DNA from 3 places in the Paenarthrobacter sp. JL.01a genome. Region 1 is predicted to be linked to each of the others. Evidence: riboswitches for the same ligand, from Rfam matches in the RefSeq annotation. Region 1 holds a riboswitch; each other region holds the start of a gene.
The links. Region 1 has a riboswitch for S-adenosylmethionine ahead of N5P29_RS05420 (hypothetical protein). Riboswitches for the same ligand answer to the same signal wherever they lie in the genome.
Positions count from the first base shown of each region.

Region 2: another riboswitch for S-adenosylmethionine. It lies ahead of N5P29_RS07320 (homoserine O-acetyltransferase MetX); the one in region 1 lies ahead of N5P29_RS05420 (hypothetical protein).
Region 3: another riboswitch for S-adenosylmethionine. It lies ahead of N5P29_RS13410 (aminotransferase class V-fold PLP-dependent enzyme); the one in region 1 lies ahead of N5P29_RS05420 (hypothetical protein).

Region 1 is NZ_CP104877.1:1,102,851-1,108,946, reverse strand. Features, by position in the region: gene N5P29_RS05430 (helix-turn-helix domain-containing protein) at 1-131, opposite strand, end outside; gene N5P29_RS05425 (sodium:solute symporter family protein) at 411-1,946, shown strand; SAM riboswitch class IV at 2,068-2,187, shown strand; gene N5P29_RS05420 (hypothetical protein) at 2,204-2,536, shown strand; gene N5P29_RS05415 (hypothetical protein) at 2,533-2,724, opposite strand; gene N5P29_RS05410 (VIT1/CCC1 transporter family protein) at 2,989-4,143, shown strand; gene N5P29_RS05405 (matrixin family metalloprotease) at 4,230-5,123, shown strand; gene N5P29_RS05400 (matrixin family metalloprotease) at 5,242-6,096, shown strand, end outside.
Region 2 is NZ_CP104877.1:1,539,929-1,546,024, forward strand. Features, by position in the region: gene N5P29_RS07295 (DeoR/GlpR family DNA-binding transcription regulator) at 1-270, shown strand, start outside; gene N5P29_RS07300 (histidine phosphatase family protein) at 280-936, opposite strand; gene N5P29_RS07305 (CPBP family intramembrane glutamic endopeptidase) at 984-1,757, shown strand; gene N5P29_RS07310 (VOC family protein) at 1,878-2,516, opposite strand; gene N5P29_RS07315 (bifunctional o-acetylhomoserine/o-acetylserine sulfhydrylase) at 2,732-4,048, shown strand; SAM riboswitch class IV at 4,220-4,337, shown strand; gene N5P29_RS07320 (homoserine O-acetyltransferase MetX) at 4,352-5,473, shown strand; gene N5P29_RS07325 (hypothetical protein) at 5,519-5,935, opposite strand; gene N5P29_RS07330 (winged helix DNA-binding domain-containing protein) at 5,991-6,096, opposite strand, start outside.
Region 3 is NZ_CP104877.1:2,845,065-2,851,160, reverse strand. Features, by position in the region: gene N5P29_RS13415 (class I SAM-dependent methyltransferase) at 1-445, opposite strand, end outside; gene N5P29_RS13410 (aminotransferase class V-fold PLP-dependent enzyme) at 547-1,950, opposite strand; SAM riboswitch class IV at 1,983-2,096, opposite strand; gene hisN (histidinol-phosphatase) at 2,268-3,092, opposite strand; gene N5P29_RS13400 (ribosome small subunit-dependent GTPase A) at 3,147-4,262, opposite strand; gene aroA (3-phosphoshikimate 1-carboxyvinyltransferase) at 4,265-5,632, opposite strand; gene N5P29_RS13390 (DoxX family membrane protein) at 5,639-6,096, opposite strand, start outside.

The sequences.
Region 1 (6,096 bases):
AGGAAGCCCTTGGTCAGACCGGTCGCGTCAGCCACCTGCTCAATGGTGAGGCGTTGTGCTTGCCGGGCTGCGCGGATTCTGGAACCGATGGCAACGGGAACATTGCTCGGTTCAACGGGTAGAGCCTTCATTCACGAACCTTTCAGGCCTGTCATGTGGCCCTGTCATTGGAGCAATAGTAGCCGGGAGGCACGTAAACAAGGCCACTGCGGACGTAACCATGTTCAAAGGATCTTGACTGTTACTCCGATCACAACATATCCTCATAGGCAACAAGTGTTGTCTGTGAGGCACACAACACGTTCCCCAGCTTCAAACACAATCTCCAACCGTCAGCACGGAGACTTCGACGCCCTGCAGGAGTATCGTCGAAAACCCCAACCTCCGTGCATCAGCTCCAAGGACCGTTCATGGAATCTTCGGCTATTAACATCGCAATCGTGGTGGTGTACCTGCTCGCCATGCTGGCGTTCGGCTGGTGGGGCAAGTCCCGCACCAAGAACAACAGCGACTTCCTGGTGGCCGGCCGCCGCCTGGGCCCCTTCCTTTACACCGGCACCATGGCCGCGGTTGTCCTCGGTGGCGCATCCACCGTTGGCGGCGTGGGCCTCGGTTACAAGTTCGGCATCTCCGGCATGTGGCTCGTGGTCGCCATCGGCTCCGGCGTCCTGCTCCTTAGCCTCCTGTTCGCCGGCACCATCCAGCGGTTGAAGATCTACACGGTCTCCCAAATGCTGAGCCTGCGCTACGGCAGCAAAGCCACGCAGACCTCCGGCATCGTGATGCTCGCCTACACCCTCATGTTGTGCGCCACCTCCACCGGCGCCTACGCCACCATCTTCGTGGTGCTCTTCGGCTGGGAACGCTGGCTGGCAATCGCCGTCGGCGGCGCCATCGTGCTGGTCTACTCCACCATCGGTGGCATGTGGTCCATCACCCTGGCCGACCAGGTGCAGTTCCTCATCAAGACCGTCGGCATCTTCTTCCTTATGCTTCCGTTCGCCTTGAACGCTGCCGGTGGAATGGACGGCATCCGTTCACGCCTGGAGGACAGCTTCTTCCAGATCGATGGCATCGGTACCCAAACGATCATCACGTACTTCGTCGTTTACACACTGGGCCTCCTGATCGGCCAGGACATCTGGCAGCGCGTCTTCACTGCCAAGACCGCGAAAGTTGCCCGCTGGGGCGGCGCCACCGCAGGCGTCTACTGCATCCTCTACGGCATCGCCGGCGCATTGATCGGTCTGGCAGCCCGCGTTGCACTGCCCAACATCGACGTAGCCAACCTCGGCAAGGACGTCGTCTACGCAGAGGTCGCTACCCATATCCTGCCCGTCGGCATCGGTGGCCTGGTCATGGCAGCAGCTGTCGCGGCCATGATGTCCACCGCCTCCGGCGCCCTGATCGCCGCCGCAACGGTGGCTCGCGCCGACGTCGTGCCTTTCGTCGCCAGCTGGTTCGGCAAGACCATCAACACCGATGACACCGAGAACCCCGAGCACGACGTCAAGGCAAACCGCTACTGGGTCCTGGGCCTCGGCGTGCTGGCAGTGCTGATTTCCATGGCCGCGCAGGATGTTGTGGTCGCCCTGACCATCGCCTACGACATTCTGGTCGGCGGCCTCCTGGTTGCCATCCTCGGTGGCCTGGTGTGGAAGCGCGGCACCGGTATCGCAGCTGCGTGGTCCATGGCGGTCGGTTCCGTGCTGACCTTGGCATTGCTCATCATGTACGCAGTTGGCGTCATCCCCAGCGAAGACGGCGTCTACGCGAACGAGCCCATCTACTGGGGCCTTGGCGCCTCGCTGGTGGTCTACGTCGTGGTCTCCCTGCTGACCCCGCCCACGGACGCAGCTGTCCGCGAGGCCTGGGACAAGCGCGTCGCCGGAGCCATCCCGGAGGAACTGTCGCCGGAAGTACACCCGGTAGGCAGCAACAGCTAAGCAGGCAATATCCGACGGCGGTGCCGCCCCTTCGCGGGGCAGCGCCGCCGTTTTGCGTTCCCGCCCCAAAGAGCGCAGGGCGGGCCTCACAACGGGGGGAGGTGCGGTAGGGTTGTCCCAGCTTCAAGAGATGTGGCGCCAAGCTCCGACTGGCCATGCACCAACCCCATGTTCACGGGTGGTTCGGATGAGGAAGCGGCCCGACCCGGACCTGAGACAACCGAGCGGGCAAGAGCACTCTCCACAGGAGCAGCCCCGTGCCGTATCACGAGCCGAGCCACAGCCAGCCGAGCCACAACGAGCCGATCCACGGCGAACTGAGCCACGCCCGCAGCGCCCCCGCCGCAACCGCAACCGTCAAGGTGATCCCCGCCGTCGACCTTTACCTTGGCACGGTGACCATACCGACCCGGAACCGGACCCTCTGTTTCCTGTGTACACAAACGGCGCAGATCGCCGAGGCGCTGGCGCGGGCGGTCCGGCCCTCCACGTGGTGTGGGGCTTCGGGAACGCTGACGGTCACCGTAGCCGCGGCAGGCCAGCGGGAGGGCCGGCCATGTACCTTCATTCTCAGCCGGGAAACCGCCTAAATCTCCTCGTCCTCCTCGCGGAAGTCCTCGGTCTCGTCAATCGGAACCACCCGCTCGTCGTCCTCGGGGGCGTCCACTTCCTCCACCCACGGCTCGTCTACTTCCTGGTCTTCGGCGTAGTCGTAAGCCGGGTCCGACTCGATGGTTGTTCGTTCCGGATAGTTGGAATGTGATTCGGTGGTGTTCATGCTGCTACCTCCGTCCCGTGGGCTGCCTGCAGGAGCCCGGTGGCCAATTGCGCGTTGATAAAAAACCCGCCCCTGTCCTTCCATCTGAGCACCAGGGCAAGCATGGGTCAAGGCCCGGAAAAGGGATCGCGCAACGCCCCGAATTACGGTGCACCGAACATTCCAACTAAGGAATACCGGCCAAAAATCCCCGCCGATAAGCGGTAGTGTGGGGCGTGCAATGGGGCCGCAACTACCCCACCAAGCACAGGAGATAAAGTGCAGATGCACCAGGAATCCCAGAGTTCGTCGAGCCCCGCTCCGGACCCCACCCCCGAATCACCGGAAACCCAAGGCACCGCCACACCGTCGGCGTCGGACATCCGGCGCTGGCGGCAATACCTGGCCGATGAGCGGGCGGAAGCCGCCGTTTACCGCGAACTTGCCCAGCGGCGTGACGGCGAAGAACGCCAGATCCTGCTGGCCCTGGCCGAGGCCGAGGGCCGGCATGAGGCCCACTGGCTCAAACTCCTCGGAGACCAGGCCGGGATGCCCAAAGCGGCGTCGGCCCGCAGCCAGTTCCTGGGTTTCCTGGCCCGGAACTTTGGATCCGTGTTCGTCCTTGCCCTGGCACAGCGTGCAGAGGGCCGCTCCCCGTACGGCACCGAGCCCGCGGCGACGCCGGCGATGGTGGCCGACGAGCAGATCCATGAGGAAGTCGTCCGCGGCTTGGCCACCCGGGGCCGCAACAGGCTTTCGGGCACCTTCCGCGCTGCGGTCTTCGGCGCCAACGATGGCCTGGTGAGCAACCTCTCGCTGGTGATGGGCATGGCCGCCACCGGGGTGTCCAGCTCAGTGGTGCTCATGAGCGGCGTGGCCGGACTCCTGGCAGGCGCCCTGTCCATGGGCGCCGGCGAATACGTTTCCGTCCGCTCTCAACGCGAACTGCTCAACGCCACGCTCCCCACCCAGGCGACGCTCACCGCAGCCCCGTCGTTGGACATCGACCACAACGAACTGGTCCTGGTCTACCTGGCACGTGGCATGACCCGGGAGGCCGCCGAACACCGGGCAGCCGAGCGCATGGGACTGTTCAGCTGCGACTGCGATCCCAGCCTTTCGCTCCAACCCGAAAAACCGGTCACCGACGAGCACGAATCCGTGGGTTCGGCCTGGGGCGCGGCGATGTCCAGCTTCTGCTTCTTCGCCTCCGGCGCCATCGTGCCCATCCTTCCGTTCATCTTCGGCATGACGGGCATGGCCGCCCTCCTGGTGGCCGGTGTCCTGGTGGGAGTCGCGCTGTTGGCCACTGGCGCCGTCGTCGGATTGCTGTCCGGAACGTCACCACTCAGCCGCGGCCTGCGGCAGCTGGCCATCGGGCTCGGAGCAGCAGCTGCCACCTACGGCCTCGGATTGCTGTTCGGCGCCGCGATCGTTTGAGTTTGGACGGCTCCGCCGCCAGACCGTAATGTTGGTTCGTCCTCCGCGCTGCCCCGCGTGACCAAGGGCATGAGGAATGGAGAACCGTGGACGCGGAGCGGGAAACAACGCATGTGCCAAGGCACCGGCGCACGGGTACAGCAGGGCGTGTTCTCCGCGTCCTGCTGATGGCCGTGGTTGCCGCGCTGGCAGCGGTCCTGGTCACTGGATTCCTGAACGGCGATCCCCGCATCACCGCACTGTTCCCCGGCGTCAACGTCCCGGGCAGCCCCCAGATCGGGAAGCCCCAGCCCACCGCGGCGCGCGTCCCGGATGCGCCGCCGCCCGGGCTTGAGGAAGCGGACGCCCCGCTGGCCTCGCCAACAGCGCCCGGTACGACGAACGATTCGTACAAGTTCCTGGCGACCAACGACGACGGCACCCCCGTTGGCTACTCGCCGTGCCGGCCGCTGCACTACGTGGTGAACAACGCCACCGCACCCCAGGGAACCGACGCACTGCTTGCCACGGCGATCGCCAACATCTCCGCGGCCTCGGGCATCCAGTTCGTCAGTGATGGAACTACCGATGAACTGCCCGCAGACAAGCGCGAGCCCTACCAGCCAAACCGCTACGGCGACCGGTGGGCTCCCCTGCTGATTTCCTGGACCACTCCCGAGGCAGCGCCTGCGCTGGAAGGCAAGGTCATCGGCACCGGCGGCAGCACCATGTATTCCCTGGACAAGGGTCCCAAGAGTTGGGTCACAGGGAGCCTGGAACTCGACACCCCGCAGATCGCCGATTTGCTCTCGGAGCAGGGGGGCGCGGACTACGTCCTGGCCGTCATGCAGCACGAACTGGGACACGTCATGGGCCTGGACCACGTGGACGATCCAATCCAGCTCATGTACCCGGAAATCGGCGCACCGGACGGCCTGGCAGCTGGGGACCTGAACGGTCTCCACCTCCTGGCCTCCGCGCCCTGCCGCAAGGACATCTAGCCGACCTCCTGCGGGAACACGACGCCATGGACTCCGGACCGTGCTGGACCTATGCTGACGGATACGGCCGACGGCGGCGCCCCACCGCTCGTCCGCGGCCTCCACGTCAGGGGGTTCCATGGAACCTTATGGGTCGTCCAAGTGGCCGGACCCGGATCCTCCCCGGCCCCGTTTCCTTCCGCCGTCGCCAGGTCCGCGCGAACCACCGGAACCCCGCCCGCCCATCAAGCACAGCAGCGTCGCCGTCATCTTGTTCCTGCTCGGAATTCTGGGGCTCGTCTGCGCCGGTGCTTTTTTCGGCGGTGAACTGCAGCAGTTTCTGTACGGGTCATCACAAACGCAAAGCCAGCCGGCCCGCCCCGGCTTCGCGCCATTTGGACAACGCGATGATCCCTTGCCTGGCCGGGAAGAAGCGGATGCACCCCTTGGGGCGCCCCCGCCAGTGCTCCAGGCCAGCAGCTCGTACAAGTTCCTGGCCGTCAAGGCGGACGGAACACCGCTGGCCTATTCACCCTGCAGGCCCATCCATTATGTGGTGAACTCGGACCTCGCACCTGCTTCGTGGCAGGACTTGGTGGAAGAGGCCGTCCAGCAGGCCAGCAATGCCACCGGCTTGAAGTTCATCTACGACGGGCCCAGCTCCGAGATCCCCTCCCCCAACCGTTCCGGCTACCAGCCTGCCAGGTATGGCGATCGTTGGGCGCCGGTGCTCATCGCGTGGAGCACACCGGAACAGGTACCGCGCCTGACCGGGCAGACCGTGGGCCTGGGCGGGAGTTCCTCCATCGGCCTGAGCAACGGATACAAGGCGTACGTGACAGGGACGGTGTCATTGGATGCCCCGCAGTTCGCAGGCATCGTGGACACCCCGGACGGGGACGAGATCGGCGTCGCTGTCATCATGCACGAACTGGGGCATCTGGTGGGGCTGGACCACGTGGACGATCCCCGCCAGCTCATGTACGGCCAGGCA
Region 2 (6,096 bases), 440 kb from region 1:
GACATCGCCTTCATCGGCGTCAACGGCGTGGATCCGGACCTCGGACCCACCATTACTGATGAAGGCGAAGCCATGGTGAACACGGTCATGGCGCGCAGGGCCACTGAATCCTATGTGGTGGCCGACTCCTCCAAGGTGCGCCGGCGGTCCTTTGCGGCCATGGCAGGATATGACTTCAGGCACCTCATCACCGACTCCGGGATCAGCGCCGACGACAAAGCCGCGTTTGAAGCGAAGGGGACCGAGGTCATTGTCGCTCCGGCGAGCTGAGGGCGGCGCCTAGAACCGCATCCTTGGCGCGTGGAGAACCGAGTCGTCAACATCCCTGGGCACCCACTGGCTGAACGGCAGATCCAGGCTGTACTGGCCGTCGTCGTTCTTGATCAACGTGCGCAACTCCGCGTTCCCGGGGTTGTTCAGCGACTCGAAGTACTCCACTGTCCAATGAAACCAGCGCATGCAGAACAGGCGCATGGTCAGCCCGTGCGTCACCAGCAGCGTGTTGGGGGCGTACGTGGGCTTCTGCCAGTGCCGGTACAGCGTCTCCATGAACGAGGACACCCGGTCGTAGACATCGGAGCCTGACTCGCCCTCACGGAACCGGTAGAAGAAGTGGCCGTAAAGATTCCGCAACTCCTTCTGGTCCTCAATGTCCCCGGCGATCTGGAAGTTGGCCCAGTCCTGTTCGCGAAGCCTCGGTTCTTCGATGACCCGCTCGATCAAGGGCCCCAGGTTGAGGGCTTCGAGGGTCTGGTAGGCGCGCAAGTAGGGGGAGACGTACACGCAGACCTGCTGTCCGTCGAGCTTCCGCCGCAGGTCCTCTCCGGCGATCCTGGCCTGCTCCACGCCCTGCTCCGTCAACGGAATCCGGTAGTCCGGCACGCGGTTGTAAATGGACGTATCTGCGTTCGCGGCTGACTGTCCGTGCCGGATCATGAATATTCTCTCTGGGGCACCCATCCCACCAAGCATAGGGTGGGTACATGTTCCTTGCTTCCCGTCGGCGCCTGCGCGCCGAAGTGCTCATCGTGCTGGGCCTGTCACTGGGCCAATCGGCCGTCTACTCCGTAGTGCAACTGCTTGACAAGTTGAGCCGTGCACCGCTGTCCGAAGCTACCTCGACGTTGAACAGATCGCAGAGCACGCGGGAGTATTTCGATCTCACGTACCAGCTCCTGGACATCTTCTTCGCCTTGGTTCCGGTGGCCCTGGTGTTCTATTTCCTCTCGCTTCACATCCACGCGAACCGGGATGGCGAGGGCGGTTCGGCCTTCACCCGTTTGGGCTTCAACCTGGCCCGGCCCGGAAAGGACCTGCTCCAAGGGCTGGGGCTCGCGGCGTTGATTGGCATCCCTTCCCTTGGCCTCTACGCCGCAGGGCGGGCCCTGGGAATAACCACAGCCATAGTGCCCAGCGGCCTGGACGCCTATTGGTGGACCGTGCCTGTGCTGATCCTCTCCGCGATCCGCCATGCGATGGTGGAGGAAGTGATCGTGGTGGGCTACCTCATGGACCGCTTCGGAAAATTCGGCTGGAGCACTCCGGTCGCGATCCTGGTCAGTGCGGTCCTGCGGGGCAGCTACCACCTGTACCAGGGCTTCGGGCCGTTCGTGGGCAACGTGGTCATGGGGCTGGTCTTCGCCTGGCTCTATACCAAGACCAAGCGGGTGATGCCGCTGGTCATCGCGCATGCCCTGCTGGACATCGTGGCCTTCGTGGGATTCAGCCTTTTTGGCAAGGCCGTTGGACTCGGCTGAGCGGTTAAAAGTATTCGGCCGCCATCGGTGGGTGACGTCATTGGCACCCGCTGATGGCGGCCGAAGCTTTGTCTGGACAACAATGTCCGACGCCGGGATCTCCCCGGATCAAGGGTACGGTCAGATGGTGACGGCTCCGGAGGCGGTTTCGAACGTGACGGCCAGGATGCCCGGCGTGCCATGGGGAGCCATCCACTGGACTGCGACATCCTCCAGCGGCTTCTCCACCGGTTCACCGAGCCATTCGGTGACGCGTTCCGCCGAGCCCGCAATGGTGAGGCTGGACATCTTGACGTCGCTCTCGTAGACCTTGGACGGGTGCAGGGAGGGATCACCTTCCCACTTGAGGAGGTAGGGCACCTGGGGGTCGGCGATCAAGCCGAGGATGCCGATCTGCTGCCACACGAGTTCACGGCCGTCAGGGAACTTGCGGTTGCCGGGAACTGCGGCGCGGCCGAGGCGGTCCTCGAAAGGTGCGAGGTCGTCAACGGCCACGCACCAGCCCATCCAACCGCCGCCGGCTGCTGAACGCGCACGGACCGCTTGGCCAAAGGGTGCTTTGTCGGAAGCGGGGTGGTCAAGGACCTCCACAACTTCCAAGTACTTGTTGTCCGCCAGGGGAATGATCATGTTCCGGGTGCCGAAGCGGGGGTGCACTCCACCCCGGACTGCGTCCACTCCCAGAGCCGCGGAAATTCGTTCGGTAGTGGCCAGAAGGCCATCTCGTTCACAGGCGTAAGAGACGTGATCCATGCGCATGGCTTCATCTTGGCACTTTGTGATCGGTGTCTCAGCTAAGTCAAGCCTAACCAAGGTGGGATCTTACGCCGGGCGTCACGAAAGGCAGCAAAAGACCCTAAAAATTCAGGTGACGTCACAAAGCTGTCCAAGCGCACGGACACTTCCTAGACTGGCCGCAGTTTGCTTCCCACTGATAGTCCGCCGATCACATGCATCACGAAGAGGAGAACTCCATGTCCCAAGGATGGTCTTTCGAAACCCGCCAAATCCACGCAGGCCAAGAGCCGGATGCCGCCACGGGGGCGCGTTCGCTGCCGATCTACCAGACCACGTCCTTCGTCTTCCCGAGTGCCGAGAGCGCCGCCAACCGCTTCGCCCTGGCCGAGCTCGCGCCAATCTACACCCGCATCGGCAACCCTACCCAGGACGCGGTGGAACAGCGGATCGCCAGCCTTGAAGGAGGCCTGGGTGCGCTGCTGCTCAGTTCGGGCCAGGCGGCAGAGACCTTTGCCATCCTGAACATCGCAGAAGCCGGGGACCACATCGTGGCAAGCCCCAGCCTCTACGGCGGCACCTACAACCTGTTTGCCCACACCTTGAAGAAGTTCGGGATTTCGGTGACCTTCGTCGAGGACCCGGACAACCTTCAGCAGTGGCGCGACGCCGTGCAGCCGAACACCAAACTCTTCTTCGGCGAGGTTGTCTCCAATCCCCGCCAGGACGTTCTGGACATTGAAGGCGTTGCCGGGGTGGCCCATGAAGCAGGCCTGCCGCTGATCGTCGACAACACCCTCTCCACCCCGTATCTGATCCGTCCCATCGAGTGGGGCGCGGACATCGTGGTCCACTCGGCCACCAAGTACCTGGGCGGACACGGTTCAGCCATTGCAGGGGTCATAGTCGATTCCGGCAACTTCGACTTCGGCAAGGACCCGGAGCGCTTCCCGGGGTTCAACACGCCGGATCCCAGCTACAACGGACTGGTCTACGCCCGCGACCTTGGCAAGGACGGGGCGCTTGGTGCCAACCTTTCCTACATCCTCAAGGCCCGCGTCCAACTGCTCCGCGACCTCGGATCCGCCGTCGCACCCTTCAATGCCTTCCTCATCGCCCAGGGCCTGGAGACCTTGAGTCTGCGCGTGGAACGGCATGTCTCCAACGCCACCAAAGTGGCGCAATGGCTGGAAGCCCACGACGACGTCGAATCGGTCGCCTACGCCGGCCTGCCGTCCAGCCCTTGGTACGAACGGGGCCAAAAGTACGGTCCCCGGGGCACGGGCGCAATCGTCGCGTTCAACATCAAGGGTGGCGTCGAAGCCGGCAAGCGCTTCGTGGACGGGCTGGAGCTGCACTCCCACGTGGCCAACATCGGCGACGTCCGCTCCCTGGTCATCCACCCGGCGTCGACTACGCACAGCCAGCTGACTCCCGAACAGCAGCTCGTCGCAGGCGTCAATCCGGGCCTGGTCCGCCTGTCCGTCGGCATTGAGCACGTCGACGACATTATCGCCGACCTTGAGGCGGGTTTCCGGGCAGCCAAGGGCGCCTGAGCCCGTGCTCCCAGTAGCGGGCTGATACATCGGGGCTGCCGTCCGGATCGACGATTATTCGCCGGACGGCGGCCCCGGGTGCACTTTGGTGAATCAAAACGGCACCTAACGTCACACTGATGTCACATTCTTCGCCAGAAGGGTGGAGTTTTTCCTAGACTCTACGTATTAGGTCATGAGTGCCAGCAGATAGCCCCGGCTTGCTGGCCGGCAACCCTCCTTCCGCGGTGGGGTGCCCCGGGTGAGGACCTGGCCTGTCCGCACGCAAGGCGACAGGCAAGCGCGAGGTTAGGTATCAAAGGAATGACCATCACTGCTACAGCCCTTCCCAAATCCGGTGAAGCCGACGGAACAGTCAAGTACGCGGGCGTAGGGCCGCTGGCCCTGGAAGCCGGTGGCTATCTTCCCGATGTCGTGCTGGCGTACGAAACGTGGGGACAACTCAACGCGGACCGCTCCAACGCTGTCCTGATCCAGCACGCCCTGACGGGCAGCACCCATGTCGCCCGCGGGGCCACCGATGAGGAAGGGTGGTGGGAGCAGCTCGTTGGGCCCGGTGCCACCATCGACACCAACCGGTACTTCGTCGTTTCCATCAATATCGTGGGTGGCTGCTACGGGAGCACCGGCCCTTCCTCGACCGCCCCCGATGGAAAGCCGTGGGGTTCCCGGTTCCCGCTGGTCACGCTGCGGGACAGCACGGAGGCCGAAGCCCGGCTCGCGGACCTGCTGGGTATTGACGCTTGGCACGCTGTACTGGGCGGCTCCATGGGAGGAGCCAGGGCACTTGAATGGGCCGTCACTTTCCCGGAACGGGTCAACCGTTGTGCGGTCATCTCGGTGGGCGCTTACAGCACGGCCGAACAGATCGCGTTCGCCCAGGCCCAAACCCTGGCCATCCGACAGGACCCGCACTTCAACAACGGGGACTACTACGACGGCCAGGCACCGGAGCATGGACTGGCGCTGGCCCGCAGGATCGCGCACATCACCTACCGTTCCGCCCTGGAACTGGACCTGCGCTTCGGCCGGGAGGCCCAGCACCAGGAGACGCCGCTCGCTGCTGCGGTGCTGGGAGAGCGCGGGCGCTACCAAGTGGAAAGCTACCTTGACCATCAGGGCACGAAGCTTGTCCGCCGCTTCGATGCCAACAGTTACATCGCCATCACCGAAGCCCTGATGTCCCATGACGTCACGCGTGGTCGGGGCACCCTGCAGGAAGCTCTTTCCCGTGCAACCGCCGACTTCTTCGTGGCCGCCGTGAACACGGACCGGCTGTATTTTCCGGCCCAGTCGAAGGAACTTGCGGCGGCTCTTCCGGGCGATGTTCCCGTCCACACCATCGACGCGCCGATCGGCCACGACGGCTTCCTTACCGAAATCGGCCAGCTGTCCGGGCAGCTTAGAGGGGCTTTCTTCTCCTGAGCCTCAACGGCTTCGATGGGTCTGGAAGATCACGTGTGCGGCTGATCAGCCGTTCATGATCTCCTGGCGCTGCTTCATGTAGTCCTCCATGGCGATCTGGCCGTTGGTGAACTTCGCGTCCAGTTCGGCCAGTTTCTTCGCACGGTAGCCTTGGGGCTCCGCCGCTGCGGTGGGGAATGATGCGGGAGATGAAGGGTTCGACGGCGGTGCGGCCTGCGGTGCCTCATCCGCGGGGCGGATGATGGCGGGCCCGGGCTTATACCCAGGGTAGTTCTGTGCGGGGTAATTCTGGCCAGGGTAGCCCTGGGGCGGGTAACCCGGGCCGGGAAGGCTTTGCTGCCGATAATCCGGACCCGGGAAATTCCCGTTCTGCAGGCGACGCGCCTTGGAACGGTTGTACATGCGGATTCCCATGGGAATCAGCCACGAGCAGACGATGATCCAAAAGAACAGATTGTTCACAGTGCATGCCTCCGAAGTCTCAACCCCAGCTTAGACCCGCCGCGTCACAGCTGCTTCACTGTCGCACCAGCTTCGTCTCCATCCCCAGGAACGTGCCGTAGCGCGCTGCCTCCGCTTCCAGTGCGGCCTGTTCTTCCTTCGTGGCCGGCGTATTCATCCGC
Region 3 (6,096 bases), 1.7 Mb from region 1:
GGAGGATTCGTGCAATTTCCGTGCTCGCCTTAAGCGGCTCGCACCAGTGCCAGGCCTGGGCAACGCTGACGACGTCGAATGCTGAGTCCGCCAGCCCTGTTGCCTCGGCCGTTCCCTCCGTTGCGCGAATACCGGGATAGGCCTTTCGCAGTTGCTCCAACATGTCGGTGGAAGGATCGACGGCGGCAACCTCAAGTCCGCGTTCGGCCAAAAGGGCACTGAACTTACCCGTACCGGCGCCGAGATCTGCCGCTGTCTTTGAACCCCCGGGTACGAGCCATTCCACGGAGTCCAGCGGATAGCCGGGCCGCACACGGTCATAGTGCTCTCCGCCGTCCTGGAAGCTCCGGCCAAGCTCGTGCCGGCGCGAGGCATGGAGCTTGGGTCCACGGGGGCCGGCGGGCCCGGGTATGCCGGGAGCGCCATCCGGTGTACGCAGGGACACGCAGAACTCCTTCACGGGGTAGCCAAAAGATACCCTACGAATTTACCCTCGGTCCGGCATTTACGCTTGCTCAGCTGCGCCGTTGGCCGACGCTGCGCTCTTTAGTCGACAGTGCAGGGAGCTGCGCCCGCGGTTCCCGGGGTGTTGGGCGCCCACTCGGGGTAGGTGCGGTGGTCGTTGGCAGGTACCCAGCGGCCTTCGTCCACCACGTAGTCCCAGCCCAAACCGTTGCACTTGAGTTCCTGGATGCCCGCAAGCAGCCTGGTGGCGTCCTCCAACCGGGAGCCGACGCCGAAGCTTGCCCGCAGGGAACCCGATGGCAGCCCCAGTCGCTTGAGCAATGGGTGGGCACAGAAACGGCCATCCCGGAGGCCCACACCGTGCTCGGCGGCCAGATAGGCGGCGACCAGCCCGGCGTCGAATCCTTCAACGGAGAAGTTGACCACACCGATGGTGTCCTCCGAATCGCTGAAGATCCGGTGGACCGTTACGCCGTCGATGGCCTCAAGGCCCTCGACCAGGTAGCTGCGGATGCCGGCTTCGTGAGCGTGCCAGGCGTCCTCGTCCAGGGTCGCGAGGACCTGGGTCGCTCGGGCGAGGGTCGCCGCTCCGAGGACATTGGGGGAGCCGCCTTCGTGCCTGGCCGGACCCGTGGCCCAGCTGACCGAATCCAGACGGGCCTCACGGACAGCGCCGCCACCTGCCAGGTGCGGGACGCCGGCGTCGAGCCAGTCCGGGCGACCAACAACGACTCCTGCACCGAACGGCGCGTAGAGCTTGTGGCCGGAGAACACGATGTAGTCGACATCCGCTTCTGCGATGTTGACGCGGCGGTGCGGAGCAAGTTGGGCGGCATCCACGACGATCCTCGCCCCGTACTGGTGCGCCAAGGACGCCAGCTGGGCGATGGGCAGGATCTCACCGGTGACGTTCGAGGCGCCCGTTACTGCGAGCAGGCTGACGCCGCCCTGGGCCAGTTCAGCTTCGATTTTGGCTACTGTGCCGGCCAGGGTGGACTCCGCAACGACGCTGCGGTGCGGGACTCCCTGCCAAGGCAGCAGGTTCGCGTGATGCTCAATGTCCAAGTACAGGACCTCGCCAGCGAACTGGCCGTCCTCCTGGGGAAGGCAGCCGGCCAACAGGTTCAGCGAGTCGGTGGTGTTCCGGGTGAAAATGACGGAGTCGTCGGCACGTCCACCAACAAACTCACGGACAATGTTCCGCGAATTTTCATACACCGAGGTGCTGATCTGTGAGGCGAATCCCGCCCCGCGGTGGACGCTGGCGTAGTAAGGCAGGACCTCGTTGAGGTAGGCGGAAACGATCGTCAACGCTGGGGCCGATGCACCATAGTCGAGGTTCGCATAGCGGACGTGGCCACCCTGAATCAGCGGGGCCTGCAGTTCCGCGCCCGTGACGGCAGCGAGCGGACGGGCCGCGGCAGCTGTGGGGGAGTCTTCGATGAAGGAAGGAACGATGTTTGAGTTGAACGTGACAGTGCTCATGGGACCTCACTCAAGAGGGACCCCCTCAGGGGGATCCGCGCTTGCCGCATCCGTTCCGGACCGGCCGGGTCGTCACCCGGGGCACCCCACCGCGAATGGAGGGTTGCCGGCCAGCTAACCGGGGTTTAGCGCTGGCACTCGTGACCTGTAAAAAAGGCTAAGGCACGTCCGTGAAAGGGTCCAAAGCCGGAGAGTTTTGTTAAGCCGATTGTTACGCGGGTTGAAAATTGCCCGTTCTTGCGAATAAAAAGCGGCGGCTGCTCGCAAATGGGGGGCAGCCGCCGTCGAAAATTCGATGAACCGGAGGTGGCCCGGACTCAGGCCGGGGGCTGGAGGAGATCGTCCAATCCGGGGTTCAGGCGCTTCAGGACCTCCGAGTGGAGGATCGAATTCGTGGCCAGGGCGTTGCCGCCGAACGGGCCGTCTTCGCCTTCCAGGGAGGTAAAGCGCCCCCCGGCCTCGGTGACGATGGGAACAAGAGCGGCCATGTCATAGAGATTCAGTTCGGGCTCGCAGGCGATGTCCACAGCTCCTTCGGCCACCATGCAATAGGACCAAAAGTCACCGTAGGCGCGGGTGCGCCAGAGGTCCTCGGTGAGGCCCAGGAACTCGTCCAGGTTTCCACGTTCCTTCCAGCCGGAGAGGCTGGAGTAGGACATGGAGGCGTCGGCCAGGCGGGAAACGTTGGACACCTTCAGGCGCGTTGCCGATGCCAGGGACCGGCCCATGTAGGCGCCCATGTCCTTGGCTGCCCACCACCGCTTGCCCAAGGCGGGAGCGCTGACCACGCCTACAACGGGTTCGCCTTCGTCCACCAGCGCAATCAGCGTTGCCCACACGGGAACACCCCGGACAAAGTTCTTCGTGCCGTCTATGGGGTCGATGATCCAACGTCGCGAGCCGTGACCGCTGCTGCCGAATTCTTCGCCAAGGACCGCATCACGGGGACGCGAGCGCGACAACTGACCGCGGATGGCTTCCTCAGCGGCCTTGTCCGCATCGGTGACAGGTGTGAGGTCGGGCTTGGTTTCGATCTGCAGGTCCAGGGCCTTGAAGCGATCCATGGTCTGGGCGTCGACGGAATCGGCGAGGACGTGGGCAAGGCGCAGGTCGTCGTTGTAGGTGGAAGCGGGTTGGGTCATGCCACCAAACTATCCTGAAACGCCCGCAGCAGTGGGGACGTTAAGGCATATCCCTCAGTTAACCGTGCCCAGCTCTTTGGCTTCCTTGGCCTCCAGGCGAGGGTCCGCGCCCAGGAGGCGTCGCAGGGATGCCAGACGCGCTACACCGGAAGGCCCGGCATGGCCGTCGTTGACCCAAGCATCCAATCCGCAGTTCACGGCGGTCGCGTCATGCTTGCAGCCGCGGTCACAGGTCTCGGTGCCAGGCTCGAGATCCGGGAAGGAGTGCAGTATCCGATCAGGATCCACGTGGGCCAGGCCGAAGGAGCGGATGCCGGGGGTGTCAATGATCCAGCTCCCGGAGGGCGCATCGGCCAACTTGAGGGCCAGGGCCGATGACGAAGTGTGCCGGCCCCGGCCGGTCACTGCGTTCACGCCGCCGGTGGCACGTTCAGCTCCGGTCAGGGCGTTGACCATCGTGGACTTTCCCACGCCGGAGTGGCCAAGCATGACCGTCACTTTCCCGCCCAGGTAAGAGCGGAGTTGGGACACGGCATCCCGTTCCAAACGGGCTGAGAGGCCGTCATCGGAGCGGGCGTCGATGCCGCTGGCCTCGGAATCGGCAGTACGGCTGATGATCACGGGAAAATCGAGGCTGAGGTAGTTCGCCAGCAACTCCGTGGGATCCTTGACGTCGGCCTTGGTGATCAACAGCAAGGGCTCAATGCCGGCGTCATAGGCCGCCACGAGGGCTCGGTCGATGAATCCCGTGCGCGGCTCCGGGTTGGCGGCTGCAACCACCACCACGAGCTGGTCGGCGTTGGCTACCACTACGCGTTCAATCGGATCTGTGTCGTCCGCGCTGCGGCGAAGCAGCGTCCTGCGTTCTTCCACCCTGACCAGGCGTGCCAACGTGTCGGGCGAACCGGAGACGTCGCCCACCAATGCCACAAAGTCGCCGGGAACAACAGGGTTGCGGCGAAGCTCGCGGGCGCGGGCGGCGATGACGACGCGCTCGTCGGGAGTGTCTTCATCCACGATCGCCCGGTAGCGTCCGCGGTCAACGGTGATGATGCGGCCGATGACAGCGTCGTCGTGGCTGGGGCGGTCCTTTGTCCTTGGCCTGGTGCCCTTTTTGTTCGGCCGGATCCGGACATCGGATTCATCCCAGGAACGTGCGTCGCGTCCCATGGTCAGTTGTTGTCCCCATCCGCGGTGGCGGATTCGAGCATCCGCGTCCACATATCGGGGAACTCGGGCATGGTTTTGGACGTGGTGGCGATGTCCTCCACCTCAACGCCTTCGACGGCGAGTCCCAGGATGGCGCCGGCGGTTGCCATCCGGTGGTCGGCGTAGCTGTGCACCACCCCGCCATGAAGGGCCGCAGGGCGGATTACCAAGCCATCGGCAGTCTCCTCGGCGTCTCCGCCAAGCCGGTTGATCTCGGTGACCAGCGCGGCGAGGCGGTCGGTTTCGTGGCCGCGCAGGTGGGCAATGCCGGTCAACCGCGAGGGGCTTTCGGCCAAGGCGCACAAGGCGGCGACCGTGGGTGCAAGTTCGCTGGTTTCGTCGAAGTCGGCGCCCTGGATGGATGCTCCGCCGGTCACGGTCAAGGTTCCCTCATGCAGGCTCACCGTGGCCCCCATGGCTGCCAGGATGGTGCGCCACATATCGCCCACCTGGGTGGTGCCGGCGGGCCAGTTCGGGATCCGGACTGTGCCGCGGGTGGCCAGGGCTGCCGCCAGGAACGGCCCTGCATTGGACAGGTCCTGCTCGATCCGCCGGTCGAAAGCGTTGATGGTGCCGGGAGCTACGCGCCAGTGGTTCGGCACTGAATCATCAACAGTGACCCCGACGCTCCGGAGGACCTCAACGGTCATCGTGATGTGGTCGAGGCTGGGAACGGGTTTGCCGACGTGCTCCAAGTGGAGGCCCTCAGTAAAGCGCGCGCCCACCAACAGCAAGGCGGAAACGAACTGTGAGGAAGCGCTGGCATCGATGACGAGGTGCCCGCCCCGCACCTCGCCGGTGCCTTCGACCTTGAAGGGAAGGGCCGACGGCGTCCTGCCGCCTTCCGCTGCAACCGGTACTCCCAAAGCGATCAGTGCCTCGATGATGGTCCCCATTGGACGGTTGCGTGCATGGGGGTCGCCGTCGAAAATGGTTGCTCCGCTGCGCAACGCAGCCAGCGGGGGCACGAACCTCATCACGGTCCCGGCCAAACCGCAGTCGATGGCGGTTTCATCGCTGGAGGCTGTGGGATCCAGGGGAGTGATTTCCAGGTCGGGTCCGTAGTCGCCGTCACCGGGAACCTCTGTGACCGTAGCCCCCAATTGCCGAAGGGCCCGGATCATCAGCGCAGAATCGCGCGAATGCAGGGGAGCCCGGAGACGCGAGGGACCATCCGCCAAAGCTGCCAACACGAGGAACCGGTTGGTCAGCGATTTTGAACCGGGGACAGTCACTGTGGCATCGACTGGCCCTTTGGCATAAGGAGCCGGCCACAGCGGAAGGTCGGCGGCTTTGCCTGTTGCGGTATTGGCGGAGGTGGTTCCTGTCATGCTTCCTTATGCTCCAACTGCGTTGTCTACGGCCTTGCGCACCGCTTTATCTGCCTTCTTGATCTGCTTGCCGGTCACCTTGCGGGCATCGGCTGCCAGGTGCTCTGCCCGCCAGGCGATGCTTGGCCGCCCTTCAGTGTCCACCGATGCCAGCAGCACGCCGCCGGTCAGTGAAATGTTCTTCAGGAGCTGGGCCTTCCGGGCGCTGCGGGCCTCTTTGGTGCTGATGTCCGCCGAACGCCATTCGACGTAGGAGTTCAGGGCCGATGTCAACGCCAGAACCGTGGCGGCGAAACGGGAAAGCTTGCCGAGTCCGAGCAGCACCCCTGCACCAAGCTGCGCACCTCCAAGAACACGGGCGAGGGTCTTCTCATCGGTTCTGAAGGGAAGTGATTCCGAGGCGCGTCGCAGGACAGGGGAGAGCTGCTTCGCGGTGTCGTCAGCGTTCTTGAGCTTGTCCAGGC